4 regions of the Lelliottia sp. RD5 genome follow, and region 2 is predicted to be linked to each of the others. Evidence: predicted binding sites of a transcription regulator. Region 2 holds the regulator's gene; each other region holds the start of a gene.
The links. Region 2 encodes LexA, which represses DNA repair genes until DNA is damaged. Its sites were predicted from a motif close to TNCTGTATGTACATACAGNA; they were not measured.
Positions count from the first base shown of each region.

Region 1: a site for LexA is predicted at 1,672-1,691, ahead of sbmC (DNA gyrase inhibitor SbmC). Genes of this name have one in related genera too.
Region 3: a site for LexA is predicted at 2,330-2,349, ahead of dinB (DNA polymerase IV). Genes of this name have one in related genera too.
Region 4: a site for LexA is predicted at 3,359-3,378, ahead of umuD (translesion error-prone DNA polymerase V autoproteolytic subunit). Genes of this name have one in related genera too.

Region 1 covers NZ_JBVYHQ010000003.1:482,673-487,816, reverse strand. Annotated here, with positions in the region: gene AC0LWE_RS13210 (FUSC family protein) at 22-1,080, opposite strand; gene sbmC (DNA gyrase inhibitor SbmC) at 1,183-1,656, opposite strand; gene dacD (serine-type D-Ala-D-Ala carboxypeptidase DacD) at 1,788-2,960, opposite strand; gene sbcB (exodeoxyribonuclease I) at 3,165-4,589, shown strand; gene AC0LWE_RS13190 (APC family permease) at 4,688-5,144, opposite strand, start outside.
Region 2 covers NZ_JBVYHQ010000005.1:35,729-40,872, forward strand. Annotated here, with positions in the region: gene plsB (glycerol-3-phosphate 1-O-acyltransferase PlsB) at 1-513, opposite strand, end outside; gene AC0LWE_RS15845 (diacylglycerol kinase) at 668-1,036, shown strand; gene lexA (transcriptional repressor LexA) at 1,146-1,754, shown strand; gene dinF (MATE family efflux transporter DinF) at 1,821-3,140, shown strand; gene AC0LWE_RS15860 (CsbD family protein) at 3,286-3,495, shown strand; gene zur (zinc uptake transcriptional repressor Zur) at 3,580-4,095, opposite strand; gene AC0LWE_RS15870 (cupin domain-containing protein) at 4,212-4,700, shown strand; gene AC0LWE_RS15875 (conjugal transfer protein TraF) at 4,919-5,144, shown strand, end outside.
Region 3 covers NZ_JBVYHQ010000004.1:26,108-31,251, reverse strand. Annotated here, with positions in the region: gene pepD (cytosol nonspecific dipeptidase) at 1-1,148, shown strand, start outside; gene dinB (DNA polymerase IV) at 1,254-2,312, opposite strand; gene dpaA (peptidoglycan meso-diaminopimelic acid protein amidase) at 2,599-3,339, shown strand; gene AC0LWE_RS14280 (class II glutamine amidotransferase) at 3,310-4,077, opposite strand; gene lpcA (D-sedoheptulose 7-phosphate isomerase) at 4,292-4,870, opposite strand.
Region 4 covers NZ_JBVYHQ010000001.1:663,306-668,449, forward strand. Annotated here, with positions in the region: gene mdtI (multidrug/spermidine efflux SMR transporter subunit MdtI) at 1-116, opposite strand, end outside; gene mdtJ (multidrug/spermidine efflux SMR transporter subunit MdtJ) at 103-465, opposite strand; gene AC0LWE_RS03325 (protein YdgV) at 582-752, opposite strand; gene AC0LWE_RS03330 (AI-2E family transporter) at 886-1,920, shown strand; gene AC0LWE_RS03335 (zinc-dependent alcohol dehydrogenase family protein) at 1,942-2,892, opposite strand; partial or broken gene AC0LWE_RS03340 (DUF4113 domain-containing protein) at 2,955-3,275, opposite strand; gene umuD (translesion error-prone DNA polymerase V autoproteolytic subunit) at 3,395-3,829, shown strand; gene umuC (translesion error-prone DNA polymerase V subunit UmuC) at 3,813-5,075, shown strand.

The DNA of each region.
Region 1 (5,144 bases), on a different contig from region 2:
ACATCCGCAGACGCCTGCTTTTTATTTGCGCAGCGCCCGGCAGATGAGATGCGACAGCAACTCTAATTGTCTCGCCATCTCCATGCTCAACCACACATAGCCGTGGATGGGCGTTTCTGACACATTGTCACCCTGATGCTCACCGATCAACTGCTTAAGCTCAGCAACGATTTCGTTCAACCGCTCGCTGTTGGCAAGAATAGGCTGCGGATTCCCCTCGTAAAGTGCGTGAGCGATGGTGAGCAGCGTTTGCTGGGTCATCTGCTGAGTCTCTTTCAGCGTGTTCGCATTCAGAAGGACAAAGTGACTGGCACGAGACGCCCAGTGCGCGTTTATTTGCAGTTCCAGCATGCATACCAGATTGCGGCTGACGGTTTGAATCGCTTCGAAAATGGCTTTCTGGATGTGCGTCTCTTTGCTGGCAGGAACAATGAGCCCACGCATTTTGACGACATCATTGAGGATTTTTTGCAGATGCTTTTCGAGCCGTGGGCGTTCCACAAGGTTAGGTGAAAAACCCGCCTGATAGACACGATTGAACGCGGTCACATAGTTGGCCATCTGGATGCGCCAGTGCAGAAATGCGCGTTGAGGCCAAATCCCGGTAAAGAGCATCGCTAACAGCGAGCCGAGAATAACATCCCCTCCTCGCCACAGGGCCGTTGCCATGTCTCCAGCCGGTGCACCGACAACGACAGCGAGCGTAATTCCAATCAGCAGAGCCTGATACGGTTTTTTGCCCAGCGCCAGCCAACCGCATAGGAACATCGCCCCCGCACACCAGAGCAACATCACGGGCAACGAAATCAGCTCAAGCTTTAATGCAATCAACCCTAATGCGGAGCCAAAAATCGTGCCGCCGATTCGCTCAAAGGCGCGTGGGACCACATTTCCCCAAAAAGATATCGGCCCCATGATGACCACCAGCGTGATCAAAGGCCAGGTTCCTTCAGGGATATCCAGCAAACGCACCAGTAAAAAGGTGAGGATGAAAGCCAGCGCGATGCGGCAACCATGCACGGCGCGGTAATTCCGATACAGTCGGATTTCAAAAGGCGTTAATGATTTGTCGGGGCGCACACCCGCTCTCCAGATACACGGCAAATCACAATTGTACTGTGTTTTCTGCCAGACGTATCACGCCCGGCAGAAAAACCCTACAAAACCCAGGAATTAGCATTGTTACCCGGCTTTGTTTTGCACGGGCACATACATCTCGATATCCCAGTAACCATCGGCATTGCCATCATTGAGATAGCGTTCAAAGCAGGGTTTAGGGGCGATTTGATAATGATTGTCTTCGAGCAGGCTATTAAAGAAGCTATGCCATGGGGTGGCGAAATCATGGTTTTCAACGCGTGCTATGGCAATCGCATAGTCACCGGCAGCTACTTCGGTAAGGATTACGCCTTCGCTGTTTGCCGGGATGGCAAAATCATCAGGAACGGTGACAGCCGTATCGCAGCGCAGCTTCTCCGCCGGGACTTCGTCTGGATTATCATAATAGACAGCGACCCATTCAAGCGGCTGAATATGATGTCCATCCACCCACATCATGAGTTGCTCAAAACCTTGCTTAACGGTTTGCTCCCACGGCCCTACCATATGAAAACCGGCAATCTTACGCTTCTGTTGCTGCTTGATGCTGTAGTCCATACTGCCTCCGTTTATTACTGTGTATTTATACACTATAAAGCAGATTCTTTATGTCCAGCAAATATGACGTGTTGATTATGCGAGCAGACTCGCAGGAGTGCCAGTCTGCTCGTTACCGTGTAAATTATCCGTCAGGCTTTATGGTGCAGATAATCACTCAGACGTGAAAACACCCCCCCCTTACCGACGCTTTCCAGCGTGACTAATGGCCAGTGCGCCACAATTTTATCGCGATCGTAAAGCTCAATTTCCCCTACGCGCTGATGCGCAGCAATGGGGGCTTCAAGCTCTTTTTTATCGAGTACGTATTTGGCTTTAATGTTGGCGACTTCCGCTTTTGGTAGAGCCAGCCAGAAATCCTGGTTCGTACCAAGGGAGATGTGTTCTTTATCGCCGTACCAGATGCGCTCAGTGCCCACTTTTTTGCCATTGTGCAAGATTTGCACGGTATCGAAGTTTTGCTGGCCCCAATGCAGCAGTTTGCGCGCCTGATCCTCGCGCCCTTTCGGACTCTCCCCGCCCATGATCACCGCAATCAACCGGCGCTGACCATCGACAGCCGAGGCAATCAGGTTAAATCCGGCACCAGACGTGTGCCCGGTTTTGAGTCCGTCGACCTTGAGGGTCTTATCCCATAGCAACCCATTACGGTTTTGCTGCGTGACGCCATTCCAGGTCAGACTCTTTTCACTGTACATATGATAAAAATCCGGCTCGCCGTGGATAATCGCCCGCGAAAGCACCGCCAGATCATAGGCGGAGCTGTGTTGCCCGGGTGCATCCAGCCCGTGAACCGTTTCAAAATGGGTGTCACGCAAACCCAGTTTTTGAACATACTCGTTCATCATATTGACGAATTGCGGCTGTCCACCCGCCACATAGTCCGCCAACGCCACGCAGGCATCATTACCCGAATCAACAATTAACCCCCGGCTCAGGTCGCGAACCGAAACGCGCTCACCTGCTTTCAGGAACATCAGTGATGAGCCGTCAAATACCGGATTGCCCTTCGCCCACGCATCGCGGCCGACGGTAACCATATCGTCAGGCGTAATGCGATGGCTGTCGATAGCACGATCGACAACATAGCCGGTCATTAACTTGGTGAGGCTGGCCGGATTACGCTGTTGATGTTCGTTGCCCGCCGTTAAAATTTGACCCGTGGTATAGTCCATCAGCACCCATGAGCCAGCCTGTATAGCAGGCGGCTGCGGTGAAAAATCCAACGGATCGGCCGCCAGGGCAGAGGTAACACTCGAAGCGAGTAAAGAAAGAGCAATAAACAGACGGCGTTTCAACGATATATCCTCAGTCATTAAAAATCGTTGCCCTTTTTACGGAAAATCTCATGCCGTTACCTGATTAAATTGCAAAAAAATGTGACGGACAGCAATGTTTGGAATGGAAGCATGCTCGCAAATCTTCGAGATAAACGTGCTTTTTGTTCTGTCTGATGACCCTGATGGTTTACCATAGCGAAGCAACTTTTTAACAGGATGGTATTACTGGTGTCAGATTCCGCCGCGCTTCCCACTTTTCTCTTCCACGATTACGAAACCTTTGGTACCAGCCCATCGCTGGACCGACCTTCGCAGTTCGCGGCGATCCGCACTGACGCTGATTTCACAATCATTGGTGAGCCGGAGGTTTTTTACTGCAAACCTGCCGATGATTACCTGCCGCAGCCTGGTGCCGTGATGGTCACAGGAATTACCCCACAGGAAGCTCGTGAGAAAGGCGTAAATGAAGCGGAATTTGCCCGCCGCATTCACGCACTTTTTACCGTGCCGAATACCTGTGTGGTGGGCTATAACAATATTCGCTTCGATGATGAAGTCACGCGCAACGTCCTGTATCGCAATTTCTACGATCCCTATGCCTGGAGCTGGCAAAACCGTAATTCACGTTGGGATTTACTGGACGTGATGCGCGCGTGTTATGCGCTGCGCCCGGAAGGAATCAACTGGCCTGAAAATGAAGACGGGCTACCAAGCTTCCGTTTAGAACATTTGACCCGCGCCAACGGGATTGAACACAGCAATGCGCATGACGCCATGGCGGACGTTTACGCCACCATCGAGATGGCTAAGCGCGTCAAAAGTGCGCAACCCAAACTGTTTGAGTATCTGCTGAGTCACCGTAATAAACAGAAACTGATGACGCTCATTGACGTCCCGCAGATGAAGCCGCTGGTGCATATTTCCGGTATGTTCGGTGCCTGGCGCGGGAATACCAGCTGGGTCGCTCCGCTGGCGTGGCATCCTGATAACCGTAACGCGGTGATTATGGTCGATCTGGCCGGAGACATCACGCCGCTGCTTGAGCTGGACAGCGATGCCCTTCGCGAGCGTTTATACACCCCTAAAAGTGAGCTGGGCGATGATGCGGCGGTTCCGGTTAAGCTGGTGCATATCAATAAATGTCCCGTGCTGGCACAGGCGAATACGTTGCGCCCGGAAGATGCAGAGCGGCTGGGGATTAACCGCCAGCAGTGTCTGGATAATCTCAAAGTCCTGCGCGATAACCCACAGGTTCGCGATAAAGTGGTGGCGATTTTTGCCGAAGCTGAACCGTTTGTTCCGTCTGATAATGTTGATGCGCAGCTCTACAACGGCTTTTTCAGCGATGCTGACAGAGCCGCGATGAATATCGTTCTGCAAACCGATCCGCGCAATTTACCTGCCCTGGACATCACGTTCGCGGATAAGCGTATTGAGAAGCTGATGTTTAACTACCGGGCGCGCAACTTTCCCGGCACGCTGGACGAGAGTGAGCAAGAGCGCTGGTTACAGCATCGTCGCAACGTCTTTACGCCGGAATATTTACAACGTTATGCGCAAGAACTGGAAATGCTGTTTACGCAGTATGAAGGCGATGCGGAGAAACAGAATCTGTTGAAAGCTTTGTATCAGTACGCGCAAGAAATCGTTTAAGGGTGCCCATCTGCTTGAGGGATATTGGCAAACTGAACGGCTTTCAGGCATAAAAAAACCGGAGACATTATCTCCGGTTTTTTTTCAGAAAATGCTAATTACTGCGCGATATCTTCGTACTGTGGCACAGGGTTGCGGAAGCTTTTCGTCACGCACGCCAGGTAAACCAGACCGATACCACCCCAGATGAGACCCAGAATCATTGAGCTTTCTTCGAGGTTAATCCACAGCGCGCCAACGGTCATTGCGCCACACAGCGGCAGGACCAGGTAGTTAAAGTGGTCTTTCAGCGTTTTGTTGCGCTTCTCACGGATCCAGAACTGCGAGATCACGGAGAGGTTAACAAAAGTGAACGCCACCAGCGCACCGAAGTTAATCAGCGCCGTTGCTGTTACCAGGTCGAATTTAATCGCCAACAACGCGATCGCGCCGACCAGCAGCACGTTCCATGCTGGGGTACGCCATTTCGGATGAATATAACCGAAGAAGCGCGTCGGGAACACACCGTCACGACCCATCACGTACATCAGACGCGAAACGCCTGCGTGGGCAGCC
Region 2 (5,144 bases):
CACAGACGGCGAGAAACGAACAAAACTATCGCGACCCAACCATGACACGGCAAAGAATTTTTGCACGCCGTTAAGCATGCGCAATGGCGGATTCTCGTCGCCTTTTTGACGCCCTGGACGACGACCAAACATGATCGACACTGGCACCATCTGGACGTCCAGATCGGGGTTACTGCGGTGCAGATCAAGATAGTCGTGGAACAGTTTGATCGACTCTTCTTTCGGCGTGTAATAGGTAAACACGCGCGGCCCGCCGTGGATAAACACATAGCGAGGAAGGAGAGTGCCGTCGATCTCCAGGGGTTCCAAAGGATCCGGTAAATCGTGCGCCAGACATTGGGCGCGCAGCGTCAGTAAGTCTGCCTTCGAGTTATAAGGCAAAACGTACATAATAGGGCGCGAGGTATCGAGCCCTAATTCCAGCGCAGGTTCCGCCGGGATAGACTTACTTTTTACCAGTACGCTTAATGGTAAATTAAGTAATTTGTAGTAAATTCGTGGCCAGCCGGACATAAACGATGTAAAGCCTCTGGTTAATAATGCAATTGCGGCGCAAGGATAACAGAAAGCGCGCAAGATTTCTGTTGTTACCCGTCATACTTCAGGCTGCTGCGAAACCCGCTGCAGCCCTTGTTACTGACGTCAAATCTAATAAAAGGTTCTTTTAATGGCCAATAATACCACTGGGTTTACCCGAATCATCAAAGCAGCCGGATATTCATGGAAAGGTTTCCGCGCAGCATGGATAAATGAAGCCGCCTTCCGGCAAGAAGGCGTTGCCGCCATTATTGCCGTGATTATTGCGTGCTTCCTTGATGTCGATGCTATCACCCGCGTACTTCTCATCAGCTCCGTGCTTTTGGTGATGATAGTGGAGATTCTCAACAGCGCTATCGAAGCCGTTGTTGACCGTATTGGTTCTGATTTCCACGAGCTTTCTGGTCGTGCGAAAGACATGGGCTCTGCCGCTGTACTGCTGGCGATTATCATCGCTGTCATTACCTGGGTCACTCTCCTTTGGTCACATTTTCGATAAGCTTTCAGGAATCGAATAAGTCTCTGGTTTTTTGTGCAGTTTTTGATTCCAAATTCGCCTTTGACTGTATATACTCACAGCATAACTGTATATACACCCAGGGGGCGGAATGAAAGCGTTAACGGCCAGACAGCAAGAGGTGTTTGATCTCATCAGGGATCACATCAGCCAGACGGGAATGCCACCCACGCGTGCGGAAATCGCTCAGCGCCTGGGCTTCCGTTCACCAAACGCCGCTGAAGAGCATCTTAAAGCGCTGGCACGTAAAGGTGTGCTTGAGATTGTTTCAGGCGCGTCACGCGGTATCCGCTTACTGGTGGAAGAAGAAACGGGCATCCCTCTTATCGGTCGCGTTGCGGCGGGTGAGCCGTTGCTGGCACAGCAGCACATTGAAGGCCACTATCAGGTCGATCCGGGTATGTTCAAGCCGAGCGCAGATTTCTTACTGCGTGTTAGCGGTATGTCCATGAAGGATATTGGTATTCTGGACGGCGATCTGTTGGCTGTTCATAAAACTCAGGATGTGCGTAACGGACAGGTCGTGGTTGCGCGTATTGACGACGAAGTGACGGTTAAGCGCCTGAAAAAACAGGGCAACACTGTGCAACTTCTGCCTGAAAACAGCGAGTTTTCTCCAATTGTGGTGGATCTGCGCGAGCAAACCTTCTCTATTGAAGGACTGGCGGTTGGCGTTATCCGCAACGGTGAATGGCTGTAATTTCTCTCTGACAGGCTGCGCCATCCGCGCAGCCTGGCTGTCTTATCTCGCTTCCGGTAATTTCCTATGTCTCTGCTGACAACTTCAGACAAGGCATTATGGCGTCTTGCGCTGCCAATGATTTTTTCCAATATCACCGTTCCTTTGCTTGGACTGGTGGATACGGCCGTCATTGGACATCTGGATTCTCCTGTTTATTTAGGTGGCATCGCGATTGGCGCGATGGCGACCAGCTTCCTCTTTATGCTGCTCCTGTTTTTGCGCATGAGCACAACCGGACTGACAGCCCAGGCTTTTGGCGCGAAAGATCCCGTTCGCCTTGGGCGGGCGCTGGTTCAGCCGCTGATCCTGGCATTAGGTGCCGGGCTGCTGATTGTCGTATTGCGTGCGCCTCTCATCGATCTGGCGCTGCATATCGTCGGCGGCAGCGAGGCGGTGCTGGCACAGGCGCGCCGTTTTCTGGAAATTCGCTGGCTCAGCGCCCCTGCATCGCTCGCTAACCTCGTGCTGCTTGGCTGGTTGCTCGGCGTGCAATATGTCCGTGCCCCGTTCATTTTGCTGGTGGTGGGGAATATCCTGAATATCGTTCTCGATCTGTGGCTGGTGATGGGTTTGCATATGAATGTGCAGGGTGCCGCACTGGCAACCGTCATCGCGGAATATGCCACGTTCCTTATCGGCTTATGGATGGTGAAACGCGTGCTGGTGATGCGTGGCGTCACACTCGCGCTGCTGAAAAATGCATGGCGGGGCAATATGCGCAAGCTGCTGGCGCTGAACCGCGACATCATGTTGCGCTCTTTATTGCTCCAGCTATGCTTCGGTGCGATGACCGTATTGGGCGCGCGTCTTGGGCCTGAGATCGTTGCGGTCAACGCGGTGCTAATGACGCTGCTGACATTTACCGCCTACGCGCTGGATGGTTTTGCCTATGCCGTTGAAGCGCACTCCGGTCAGGCTTTCGGTGCGCGACAGGCCGGGAAATTACAGGAGGTCTGGCGAGCCGCCTGCCGTCAGTCCGGGCTGGTCGCGCTGGTGTTTGCGCTAATTTACGCTCTTTTTGGCGGGCATATCGTCGCGCTACTGACGTCATTACCTGAACTACGTGAGCTGGCACGGCACTACATTTTCTGGCAAGTGGTGCTACCGGTGGCGGGTGTCTGGTGCTATTTGCTGGATGGCATGTTTATTGGCGCAACACGGGGTGCAGAAATGCGCAATAGCATGGCGGTAGCCGCGGCGGGTTTCGGTTTGACGTTGCTCACCGTTCCCTATTTGGGAAACCAGGGTTTGTGGCTGGCACTCGCTGTCTTTCTTGCTCTGCGAGGCCTCTCGCTGTGGGTTATCTGGCGACGTCACTGGCGCGAAAACAGCTGGTTCTCGTAGCGGCTTCTTTTGTCCAGATGGTTAAAGATTCTGAATATCGAAACGACTGCCGAATCCTTGTCTACAATTATTATCACGTCCAGCAGGAAATGAACGTAACGGACGATACAAATTTACGTGATAACCGAACGATGAGGACATGATTATGAATAAAGACGAAATCGGCGGTAACTGGAAGCAGTTTAAAGGTAAAGCGAAAGAGCAGTGGGGTAAGCTGACTGACGATGATATGACCATCATTGAAGGTAAGCGTGACCAGCTGGTCGGTAAAATTCAGGAACGTTACGGTTACCAGAAAGATCAGGCCGAGAAAGAGGTCGGTGATTGGGAAAAACGTCACGATTATCGCTGGTAGGCAATTCCGTAGCGAAAGGTTCTACCCGAAAGTACAAGGACGTACTATCCCTGAGGGCGGCTTAATGGCCGCCCGCTTTGCATTTTAGCGCGGCTTCTTTTTCACATGAATAGAGTGATCGTGCTGACACGCGTCCTGATGGCTACACGCTTCTACTTCCACACAGGCTGAACACAGGCCATGTGCTTCAATCACATTATGACGTAGCGCAAAGCCCATTTTTGCCGCCAGCGTATGCATAATGTCTTCAACCCCTTCCGCCGCTTTTTCCTTCACTGCACTACATCGATCGCAGATGAACATCGCAGAGGTGTGCGTCGGCTGATCGAACAAATGGCAAAGCACATAGCTATTTGTTGATTCCACTTTATGCACAAAGCCCTGTTCCAACAGGAAATCAAGCGCCCGGTAAACCGTAGGCGGTTTAGCCTGCGGCTCGTTAACACGCAGCAGATCAAGCAAATCGTAGGCGCTGATCGCGTTTTGTTGCAGGCTCATCAAACGCAAAACTTCAAGGCGCTGCGGGGTCAGGCGCACATTGCGTTGCGCACAGAGCTTTTCAGCTTGCACGAGCAGCTCCTGCGTTGTGGTCTTATCCATTTGCACCTCGAATAGTAGTCGGCCGGAAAACCCTCACTTTATCATGTTCTGTCAAAAACGCCGAGATCCCACGCGGTGTGCTATACCTGACGCAACGCAACATGGGGAGATAAACAATGAAAAGACCTGACTGCATTCAACACTGGCGTGACGTCGAGGGGGCTGACGATTCAACGTACCCGGACAGTGACGAACGCTTTGCGATTGGTGCGCCGTTGGCGCGCAAACTGGGGCTGGGGCGTCTTGGGATCCATCATGAGCGTTTACCGCCGGGGCGTCGCACGTCCTATCCGCATGCAGAAAGTGACGAGGAAGAGTTTATCCATGTTATTGAGGGCCATCCGGAAGCGTGGATCAACGGTTATCTGTGGAAGCTGGAGCCAGGGGATAGCGTCGGTTTCCCTGCCGGGACGGGCGTGTGTCACACCTTTATCAACAACACCGACGAGGATGTACGGCTGCTGGTGGTAGGGGAAGCGAACAAAAAACACAATCGTATCTATTACCCGTTAAATCCTATGTATGCCGCCACACGCGAAGACCGCTGGGTCGACCATCCCCCGCAGTTTTTTGGGCCCCACGACGGAAAACCTGGGCGAAAATAATATCCTCTTCTATAAATATTGAGGGCCGTCACAAATACAATAGGCCAGTTGGGTGATTTAACTTAAGGAAATAGCAGGTCTTTTGGTTCCTATTCACAGCAATAGTTCGCTCCCGTATGGGCGTAAATAGCGGGGGTTGTTTAATAACACTATAAGACGGGCATACTGTGAAAAAAACTTTTAAATTTTCAGTGGTTAGCATCGCTGTGTCTCTGCTGATGGCAAATCAGGCGGGAGCAGCCAATACCTGGACGGAAGCGCGTAGCGACGCAATGGGTGGTACGGGCGTGGCGGCGGGCAATTATGGCAGCGGGGTATTAATCAACCCAGCGCTGTTGGCTAAAGCCAAACCGGATGATGACATTACCGTCATTTTACCGTCCGTTGGCGCCAGAATTACGGATAAAGATAATCTTCAGGATCAAATCGACGACATCAGTGACA
Region 3 (5,144 bases), on a different contig from region 2:
GGATCAAAGCGCGCGGGACAACGCTAGGCGCGGACAACGGTATCGGTATGGCATCTGCGCTGGCCGTGCTGGCCGACGATCGCGTTGAACACGGTCCGCTGGAAGTGCTGCTGACCATGACCGAAGAAGCGGGCATGGACGGCGCATTTGGTTTGCAGGCCAACTGGCTGCAGGCGGATATCCTGATCAATACCGACTCCGAAGAAGAAGGTGAGATCTACATGGGTTGCGCGGGCGGGATTGATTTTATCTCTACCCTGCCGCTCTCCCGTGAAGCGGTTCCGGCCGGTTTCCAGACCTTCAAGCTGACGCTGAAGGGCCTGAAAGGCGGTCACTCCGGCGGCGATATTCACCTGGGCCTGGGCAATGCTAACAAACTGCTGGCGCGCTTCCTGGCGGGTCATGCGGACGAACTGGATCTGCGTCTGGTGGATTTCAACGGCGGTACGCTGCGTAACGCGATCCCGCGTGAAGCCTTCGCGACCGTTGCCATTGCCGCGGATAAAGTCGACGCGCTGAAAAACCTGTCGACGGATTATCTGGATATCCTGAAAAACGAACTGGCCGCGAAAGAGAAAAATCTGACCGTGGTTCTGGAAGCCGTATCCAGCGATAAAGCGGCACTGACCAAACAGTCCCGCGACAGCTTTGTCCAGCTGCTGAACGCGACGCCAAACGGGGTGATTCGCAACTCCGACGTGGCGAAAGGCGTGGTGGAAACGTCCCTGAACGTGGGCGTTGTGACCATGAGCGACGACAGCGCAGAAATCATCTGCCTGATCCGTTCTCTTATCGACAGCGGTAAAGAGTACGTGGTGAGCATGCTGGAATCGTTGGGCAAACTGTCTGGCGCGAAAACGTCCGCTAAAGGCAGCTACCCAGGCTGGCAGCCTGACGCCAGCTCTCCGGTGATGGCACTGGTGCGTGAAACTTATCAGCGTTTGTTCAACAGCACGCCGAACATTCAGGTGATTCACGCGGGTCTGGAGTGCGGTCTGTTCAAAAAACCGTACCCGGATATGGATATGGTTTCCATTGGGCCGACCATTACCGGGCCACACTCCCCGGATGAGCAGGTTCATATTGAAAGCGTGGGCCATTACTGGACGCTGCTGACCGAACTGCTGAAATCGATCCCGGCTAAGTAAATCTCTACTGGGATGGGTGCAGTCTGATACCCTCACCCCAGCCCTCTCCCACAGGGAGAGGGAACCAAAACGCAGGCCCGGTAAGCGTAGCGCCACCGGGCTTTTTTATAGCCCCAGCACCAGTTGCCGCTCCAGCTGCGGATCGAGCAGCGTAACATGCAGGCCCACCAGCCTGACTCCCCTTCCTGCGCGGCGTTCTTGCCAGGCTTTTTTCGCCGTCTCAATCAGATCGTCTTTATTCAGTTTCGGCCAGACATGTTCCTGCGTGGTTTGCTGGAAATCGTTGAATTTCAGCTTAACGCCCTGGCGAGCAATCAGCAGATCTGGCTTCACTTTTGCCAGCCGTCGTTCCAGCTCGGGATAAAGCTGTTCGGTAATAATCGTTTCGCAGTCGCTCCAGTCGTGAATATCTTCTGCCAGCGTGCGCTCGACCCCCACGGATTTTCGCAGGCGTTCATTGTTGATACTGCGCTCGTCGATCCCCTGACTGCGCTCCCAGAGCACGCGCCCAAACTTACCAAATCGCTTCAGGAGCATCGCCAGGTCGCTTTTCTGCACGTCTTCACAGGTACGCAGCCCCAGGTTTTCCAGCCTGGCGGCGGAGACTTTGCCGACGCCGGGGATTTTACTCAGCGGCAAGCTTTTCAAAAAATGGGGAACGTCATCGGGCGTTATCACGTACTGGCCGTTAGGTTTGTTGAGATCCGAGGCGATTTTGGCGAGAAACTTTACCGGCGCGATACCGGCTGAGGCGGTGAGATTCAGTTCATCAGAAATGGTCTGGCGGATCGCCTGCGCCATTAGCGTGGCGGAGCCGTGGCAGTGCACGCTGTCCGTCACGTCCAGATAGGCTTCGTCCAGCGACAGCGGTTCAATAAGCGAGGTGTAACGGGAGAAGATTTCCTGAATACGAACCGAGGCTTCTTTATATGCATCGAAACGGCCGGGCAGCAAAATCAGATGAGGGCAGAGCTTGAGCGCCATCGCCGTTGGCATCGCGCTGCGCACGCCAAATTTGCGCGCCGGATAATTGGCGGTGCTGATAACGCCACGCTTGACGCGGCTACCGCCAATCGCGATGGGGACATCCCGCAACGCCGGATTGTCTCGCATCTCCACTGCGGCAAAAAAGCAGTCCATATCGACATGGATTATTTTGCGCATAGTAAGCCCTCACTCATCACTGGATAAGTATACAGTAAAAGTTTAAACTTTGAGAAGCACTCTATGACGCAGACTCTCGCCCGAATAAGGCGCGTTTTTACACTGTTCTTACAGTTATTCCGGCGTGAATGCGGTATAAAGAAAACTATTTTGTAAACTCATGGCTTCGTGCTTGCGAAAAAATTCAGCGATGCTAATGTGAGCGCTCCTAATCCAGATAATTCTGATTTCGGGTCTCTTTTGCCGTCCTGGCAAGTTGGTTTGGCTTTATCAAGGAACTTGTAGTATGCGTAAAATCGCATTGTTTATTGCGATGCTTCTGATTCCGTGTCTTTCGTTTGCTGGGCTATTAAGTAGCAACAGTTCAACAACACCAATCAGCAAAGAATATAAACAGCAGTTAATGGGATCACCGGTTTATATTCAGATCTTCAAGGAAGAACGCACACTCGATCTATTTGTCAAAATGGGCGAGACATATCAGCTGCTTGATAGCTACAAAATCTGTAGTTATTCCGGCGGGTTGGGCCCGAAACAGCGTCAGGGTGATTTCAAAAGTCCCGAAGGGTTCTACACCGTTCAACGTAATCAGCTCAAACCTGACAGCCGCTTTTATAAAGCCATTAATATCGGCTTCCCGAATGCCTATGACCGTGCACACGGTTACGACGGCAAATACCTGATGATTCACGGTGCATGTGTGTCGATTGGCTGTTACGCCATGACGGACGGCGGTATTGATGAAATTTTCCAGTTTGTGACGGGCGCATTGGTGTTTGGTCAGGCGGGTGTGCAGGTCAGCATCTATCCGTTCAGAATGACGGATGCCAACATGGAGCGTCATAAGTTCTCGACCTACTCGGAGTTCTGGAAACAGCTAAAACCGGGCTATGACTACTTCGAGCAGACGCATAAACCGCCAACCGTTTCGGTTGCAGATGGACGCTACATCGTCAGTAAACCGCTGAGCCATGAAGTCGTCCACCCACAGTTGGCGTCAAATTACGCGGTCCCCGAGACAAAATAAGACCCACTCGCCTGGCATAATCTTTTGCCAGGTTTCATTGCCCGTCAGTGGCTGAGTGGCGATAACCGTGACCACATCGTTAGGTGTGGTCTCCGTTTGAAAATCAATTTCCACATCCTGATCGAGCAGCTTCGCAACGCCAAACGGCGCGCGGCGCGTTATCCAGAACAGATTGGTCGAGCAGAACGCCATCACGTAGCGCCCATCCGACAGCAGCATATTAAATACGCCCTTCTCACGCAGCTCACAGGCCAGCGAGCCGATGTATTTGAACACGGCGGTCATGTTGGTCGGCGTACGCGGATAGCGCTCGGCCAGCTTATGCAGCAGCCAGCAGAACGCCTTTTCACTGTCGGTCTCCCCCACAGGACGGAAATTCCCCGTCACCAGCGTTTTATAGCCCGTTAGTTGGCCGTTGTGCGCGTAGGTCCAGTTGCGGCCCCACAGTTCACGGGTGAAGGGATGCGTATTTTCCAGCGCCACTTCACCGCGATTCGCCTGACGAATATGCGCGATGACCGAGCACGATTTTATCGGGTAATCCTGCACCAGTTTGGCAATCGGAGAGTTAAAGCTAGGCTGCGGATCTTTGAACGTGCGACAGCCTTTGCCTTCGTAGAAGGTAATGCCCCAGCCGTCTTTATGCGGCCCGGTTCCTCCACCGCGCTGCACCAGCCCGGTGAAACTAAAGCAGATATCGGTTGGCACATTGGCGCTCATCCCGAGCAATTCGCACATACATCACCTCCACAAAAACGCCTCAACCCAGGAAAGCGTCAATGGTGTAGCAATCTCACTACACAACGGCAAATACTAAAAACGTTTATACCCTAAATAATTCGAGTTGCAGAAAGGCGGCAAGGGAAGAAATCCCCAGAAGCATAGATAACTATGTGACTGGGGTTACTGAGTGCAGCCAACGCATCTGCAGCGTGAACGACGACGGGTATAATTACTTAACCATCTCTTTTTCGATCAACTGAATCAGGATATGAATCACTTTGATATGAATCTCCTGAACGCGGTCAGCGTAGCCGAAGTGCGGCACACGAATTTCAATATCCGCGGAACCTGCCATCTTACCGCCATCTTTACCGGTCAGAGTGATGACTTTCATCCCCTTCTCACGCGCCGCGTCGATCGCTTTGATTACGTTTGCGGAGTTACCGGAAGTGGAAATACCCAGCAGAACGTCACCTTCACGACCGACCGCCTCAACGTAACGAGAGAAGATATGGTCATAACCGAAGTCGTTACCCACGCAGGAGATGTGGCTCACGTCAGAAATCGCAATCGCCGGATAGCCCGGACGGTTTTCACGGTAGCGACCGGTCAGCTCTTCCGCAAAGTGCATCGCGTCACAGTGAGAACCGCCGTTACCGCACGAGATCACTTTGCCGCCCGCTTTGAAGCTGTCTGCCAGCAGAACTGCCGCGCGCTGAATCGCATGAATATTGGCTTCATCTTTCAGAAAGTTAGCTAACGTTTCCGCTGCTTCGTTCAGTTCGTTACGAATAAGATCCTGGTACATGAGGATAATCCTTCAGTATTGATGAAATAACTTACGGAGTGTACCGGATCACGCGAAAAGCGAGAAGCTATACCCGTCATACTTCAAGTTGCATGCGTGTTGGCGGTGCCTGCTCACCCCGGTCACTGACTAAAGTAAGCGCCTGGGGATTCTCAGGCTTGCCGCCTTCCCGCAACTCGAATTATTTAGAGTAAACAGCCATGCGAATCATCCGGCATTTTGATGATTCGTGCCTGCCACACCCTGAACATTGTGAACCAGGTTGTAATTATTT
Region 4 (5,144 bases), on a different contig from region 2:
AAACCGAACCCCTTTCGGCGAAAACCATCAGAGAATTTCAGGAACACGTTTGCCATAATTTCCAGTACGATGGCCAACGCCAGCCAGGCCGCATGAATCCATTCAAACTGTTGCATGGGCCTGCTCCTTTTGCTGTTTCGTCGGTTTGCGTGTCCCTGATTTAATCAGCACAATTCCGATAACAAGCGTAGCCAGACCGGCAATTTTCATCGCTGACAGGGCTTCATCAAATAACATTACGCTAAACAGCGTAATCAACAGAATACCGATCCCCTCCCACAACGCATACGCCACGCCGAGCGCGATTTTTTTTACCGCGAACGACAGGAAAATATACGAAAGGGAAATCATCACCAGCATTAAAATAAAGCCAGTATTATCATCACTAATACTTGCCCATTTCATCGACAAGGTCCCCGTAATTTCAGCCACGATGGCCAGGGCTAATAGTATCCAGTAAAACATGGTCTTCTCCTGCTTGAGAATATAATCCATTGCAGCTTGTCGAAAACGACAAACCCAAAAAAATGAAATACGTCAGATAGCTAAACGCGTCGCGTCAGCTCAGGCAGAAGGCAGGACTATAGTGCGTTGCGCCAGTGTTGCTCACCGGACAGCAGGAAGAGAGAGGTTGAGAAAATAGCGGTGTTATTTGAAAAGTACGTCCTGAACAGATTGTCCATAATATTACAATTATCCGCGGTATTGCTTCTCGTCATTGCGGATGAAAATTGTCCTCGGTAGTTAAACACGCCTGATTTGTACCATAAGCTAGGAATTAACTCAAAACTTTTTCATTTCTTTACTCTGCTTGTTTAACTTACATTCGCATATTAAAGGCGCATCGCTATTATTATAAAAAAAAGGATTAGAGCAGGAACTCACATGGCTAAGCCCATCATTACCCTGAACGGATTAAAAATCGTCATTATGCTTGGAATGCTGGTGATCATTCTCACCGGAATCCGTTTCGCCGCCGATATCATCGTGCCTTTCATTTTGGCGCTGTTTATCGCGGTGATCCTTAACCCATTGGTGCAACGAATGGTCCGCTGGCGCATCCCGCGGGTACTGGCGATCTTGCTGCTCATCACCATTATCATTATGGCGATGGCGCTGCTGGTAACCTATCTCGGAACATCGCTGAACGAGCTGGCCCGAACGCTTCCGCAGTACCGTTCAAAACTGGTGATTCCGTTGCAGCAGATGGAACCCTGGCTGCAGCGTGCGGGTATTGAGGTGTCCGTTGAGGAGCTGCTGAAGTATATCGACCCGAATGCGGCGATGACGCTGGTGACGGCGCTTCTGGCGCAGCTTTCCAGCGCCATGACCTCCATTTTCCTGCTGCTGCTGACCGTTGTGTTTATGCTGGTCGAGGTGCCGCAACTGCCGGTCAAACTGCAGCAGATGATGGTGCGACCGGTTGAGGGCATGGGCGCAATCCAACGCGCACTGGATAGCGTGTCGCGCTATCTGGTACTTAAAACCGCGATCAGCATTGTGACGGGGCTGGTGGCATGGGCCATGCTTGCCGTGCTGGATGTGCGTTTTGCATTTGTGTGGGGCTTGCTGGCCTTCGCACTCAACTATATTCCGAATATCGGCTCTGTGCTGGCCGCCATCCCCCCGATTACTCAGGTACTGGTCTTTAGCGGATTTTACGATGCGTTGGTCGTCCTGGCGGGCTATCTGATTATTAATCTGGTCTTCGGTAACATTCTGGAGCCGAGAATGATGGGACGTGGGCTTGGGCTTTCCACGCTGGTGGTCTTTTTATCACTGATTTTCTGGGGATGGTTGCTCGGTCCGGTGGGCATGTTGCTCTCCGTTCCGCTGACGATTATTGTCAAAATTGGTCTGGAACAGACCGCAGGCGGACAGACGATCGCCGTGTTGCTGAGCGATATGAGTCACCGATAAGTTTTCGCGCCAGTCCTCTTCTCACCAGAGGACTGGAACGCGTGAGTCGTGCATCGCGAACATCGGCTTACCGAGCCGTCCAGCCTGGCGATAATACGCCAGCGCCGCTCGCCACTCTGCCAGCGGAAACAGCGTCACGTCGCCATAGTGACTCGCCAGCAGCTTCGGCCAAATTTCACAAAATTCTGCCTGCCATTGATCACTGCTTAATGCATCCAGATAGTTTCGAATATGGAACCACCGCACCTGCGGCTGCTGCCTGAACGGCGTACCCGAAAGCAACCCATAGCAGACAAAAATCCCTGTCTTCGGCATTGCGTCCAGAATCCCGTCCGCCAGCCTTCCCCCCGTGGCGTCGTACACCCTCTCTGCCTGCGCAGCAATGGCGCTAATGGTCGCCGTATCCTGCTGCGAAACCGGAATGATGCCCATCGCCCGCAACCTTTCGGCATGCGCAGGCGATCGGTGGATCCCATACACCGCGTCAGCACCCGCCTTGATCGCCCACTGGCCGAGCAGCGCGGCGCAGTCGGACCCGGCCGCCGTCAGCACGATCCGCTTTCCCTTCGGGGGGTAAAGATTGAGCATCATTTGGGCAGCCAGCGGGTTGATGTACGCGCGAGCCGCGAGCGTTGATTCGATGTCGTCCGGTACGGGAACCGCCAGTGCCATGGGGCAATCCACACTGTTTTGCCAGGTGCCCTGCCCGCGTAACGGCAGCACGCGTTTCCCGAGCCAATGTGGTGGCCCTTCCATTACCACGCCGACCCCTTCGTAACCTGCCACCGCCGGCAGCGGCGTCCGATGACGATAGGCGCCCGTCATCGGAATCAGATCCGAGGCATTCACCGGAGAAAAGAGCATTTTCACCCGGATCTGCCCGGCAGGCAGCGGTGCCGGTGGTCTCGACTCGACGTGCAGGACAGACTCAGGTTCGCCAAAGGCGCGATACCCTAAAGCAGAATGATTCATTAACGGATGCCTGACATGTTTCATCAGCAAAGCTTACTGTCTTGTTTCCTGAGCGGAAATGATTATTTCGCCACGGGCAAATCGGCGTATCGCGTCGTATAGGCCGGAGAGAGCATTTCCCGTTTCATCGCCCAGCTTTTTTGAATGCCCTGCCCGGCAAACCATATCGTCCCACGCTCGGAGACATTCAGCTTATCAATGGTCTGCATCAATGCCTGGCTGTCGGGTCGCGGCGTGTGTTCATCAAACAAATTGAGTTGCGCGACGCCCTGACTGAAAAAATTACTCAGCATGATGCCCGCTTTCATGTAGCGGAAACCGTCTTTCCAGATCCTGTCCAGCGCCTGGCTGGCGACGCGAATAATATCGCGCGTATCGTTTGCAGTCTTGAATTAAAACTCACCGACTTTCAACCATTTCCAGAAAACGCGCTTAGGGTCTCTTGATCGTTCTGATTGATCACTGATACTGTATATAAACACAGTTAAATGAGTCCTCTATTATGCAGTTCATTTCCTCTCATCAACCCGATTCCACGCTATTGCTTCCGTTGTTTATGGAACGTGTCCCTTGTGGGTTCCCAAGCCCAGCCCAGGACTATGTCGAGGATAACCTTGATCTGAACAAACTGGTTGTTAAACACCCTAGTGCAACTTATTTTGTTCGAGTCAGTGGTGATTCGATGACAGGCGCTGGCATCAGTCACGGAGACTTGCTGGTTGTAGACCGATCATTATCTGCTGTTCATGGTGATATCGTTATCGCCGCGGTAGGAGGCGAATTCACCGTGAAAGAGCTCCAGACTTATCCACGTCTTCAGCTCATGCCTCGTAATGCAGGCTATGCTCCTGTCGTTTTTGGGGCAGAAGAGGAACTGGAAATTTTCGGCGTCGTCACGTTTACCCTGAAAGACCACAGACATGTTCGCGCTCGTTGATGTCAACAGCTTTTACACCTCCTGCGAGACCGTTTTTCGCCCCGACCTCCAGGGCAAACCCGTCGTCGTCGTTTCAAATAACGATGGCTGTATCATTTCACGTTCAGCAGAGGCAAAAGCATTGGGTATCAGCATGGCGGTTCCTTATTTCCAGTTGAAAGAGGAGCTGAAGCGCCAAAAGGTACAGGTTTTTAGCTCTAATTATGCGCTGTATGCCGATATGAGCCGTCGGGTGATGACCATTCTTGAAGAGATGGCACCCCGAGCGGAAATTTACTCGATTGATGAGGCCTTTCTTGATCTGACTGGCATCAGCAACTGCGTTGGCCTGGAGCAGTTCGGGCAAGAAATTCGCCAGCGCCTGCTTAAGGAAACCGGCCTGACGGTTGGCGTGGGGATTGCCCCCACAAAGACGTTGGCCAAGCTAGCTAACCATGCGGCAAAGACCTGGAAGCAAACGGGTGGCGTGGTGGATTTGTCGAACGTTGATCGCCAGCGCAAGCTGCTGGCGCTGGTTCCCGTTAGCGAGGTCTGGGGCGTCGGGCGTCGGATCAGCAAAAAACTGAATCTGATGGGGATTGAAACTGCCCTGCACCTGGCGGAGTGTTCCAGTTGGGTTCTACGAAAACATTTCAACGTTGTACTGGAAAGAACCTCGCGGGAACTGCGCGGAGAGAAATGTCTGGGGCTGGAGCAGTTCTCTCCAACCAAACAGCAAATCATCTGCAGCCGTTCCTTCGGTAAGCGCATCACTGAATACAATGATATGCACCAGGCCATCTGCACCTACGCCGAACGGGCTGCCGAAAAGCTGAGGCAGGAGAAACAATTTTGTCGCTTTATCAGTGTGTTTATCCGCACCAGTCCTCATGCACAGGATGAAGTTTCCTATGGAAATCAGGCATACGGTAGGCTGATGACGCCGTCTAACGACACGAGGGACATTATCCGCGTGGCGACAGAAGCACTGAACCAGATTTGGGACAATGGACATCGCTATATGAAGGCGGGTGTGATGTTGAGTGATTTTTTCAGTCAGGGAGTGGCGCAATTAAACCTGTTTGATGAACACCAGCCGCAAGCGAACAGCAGCGCCCTCATGCAGGTCGTGGATCGGCTTAATCGTACGGGTCGCGGTTCAGTCTGGTTTGCCGGTCAGGGTGCGCAAAAAAGCTGGGTAATGAAGCGAGAAATGCTTTCTCCCTGCTACACAACGCGTTATTCAGATCTCCCTGTCGCTAAATAACTCATTCATAGTTAGCGATAACCTCAACCGATGCGCATGCAGGCCCAGGGTTGACGTCACCGTCTGTCC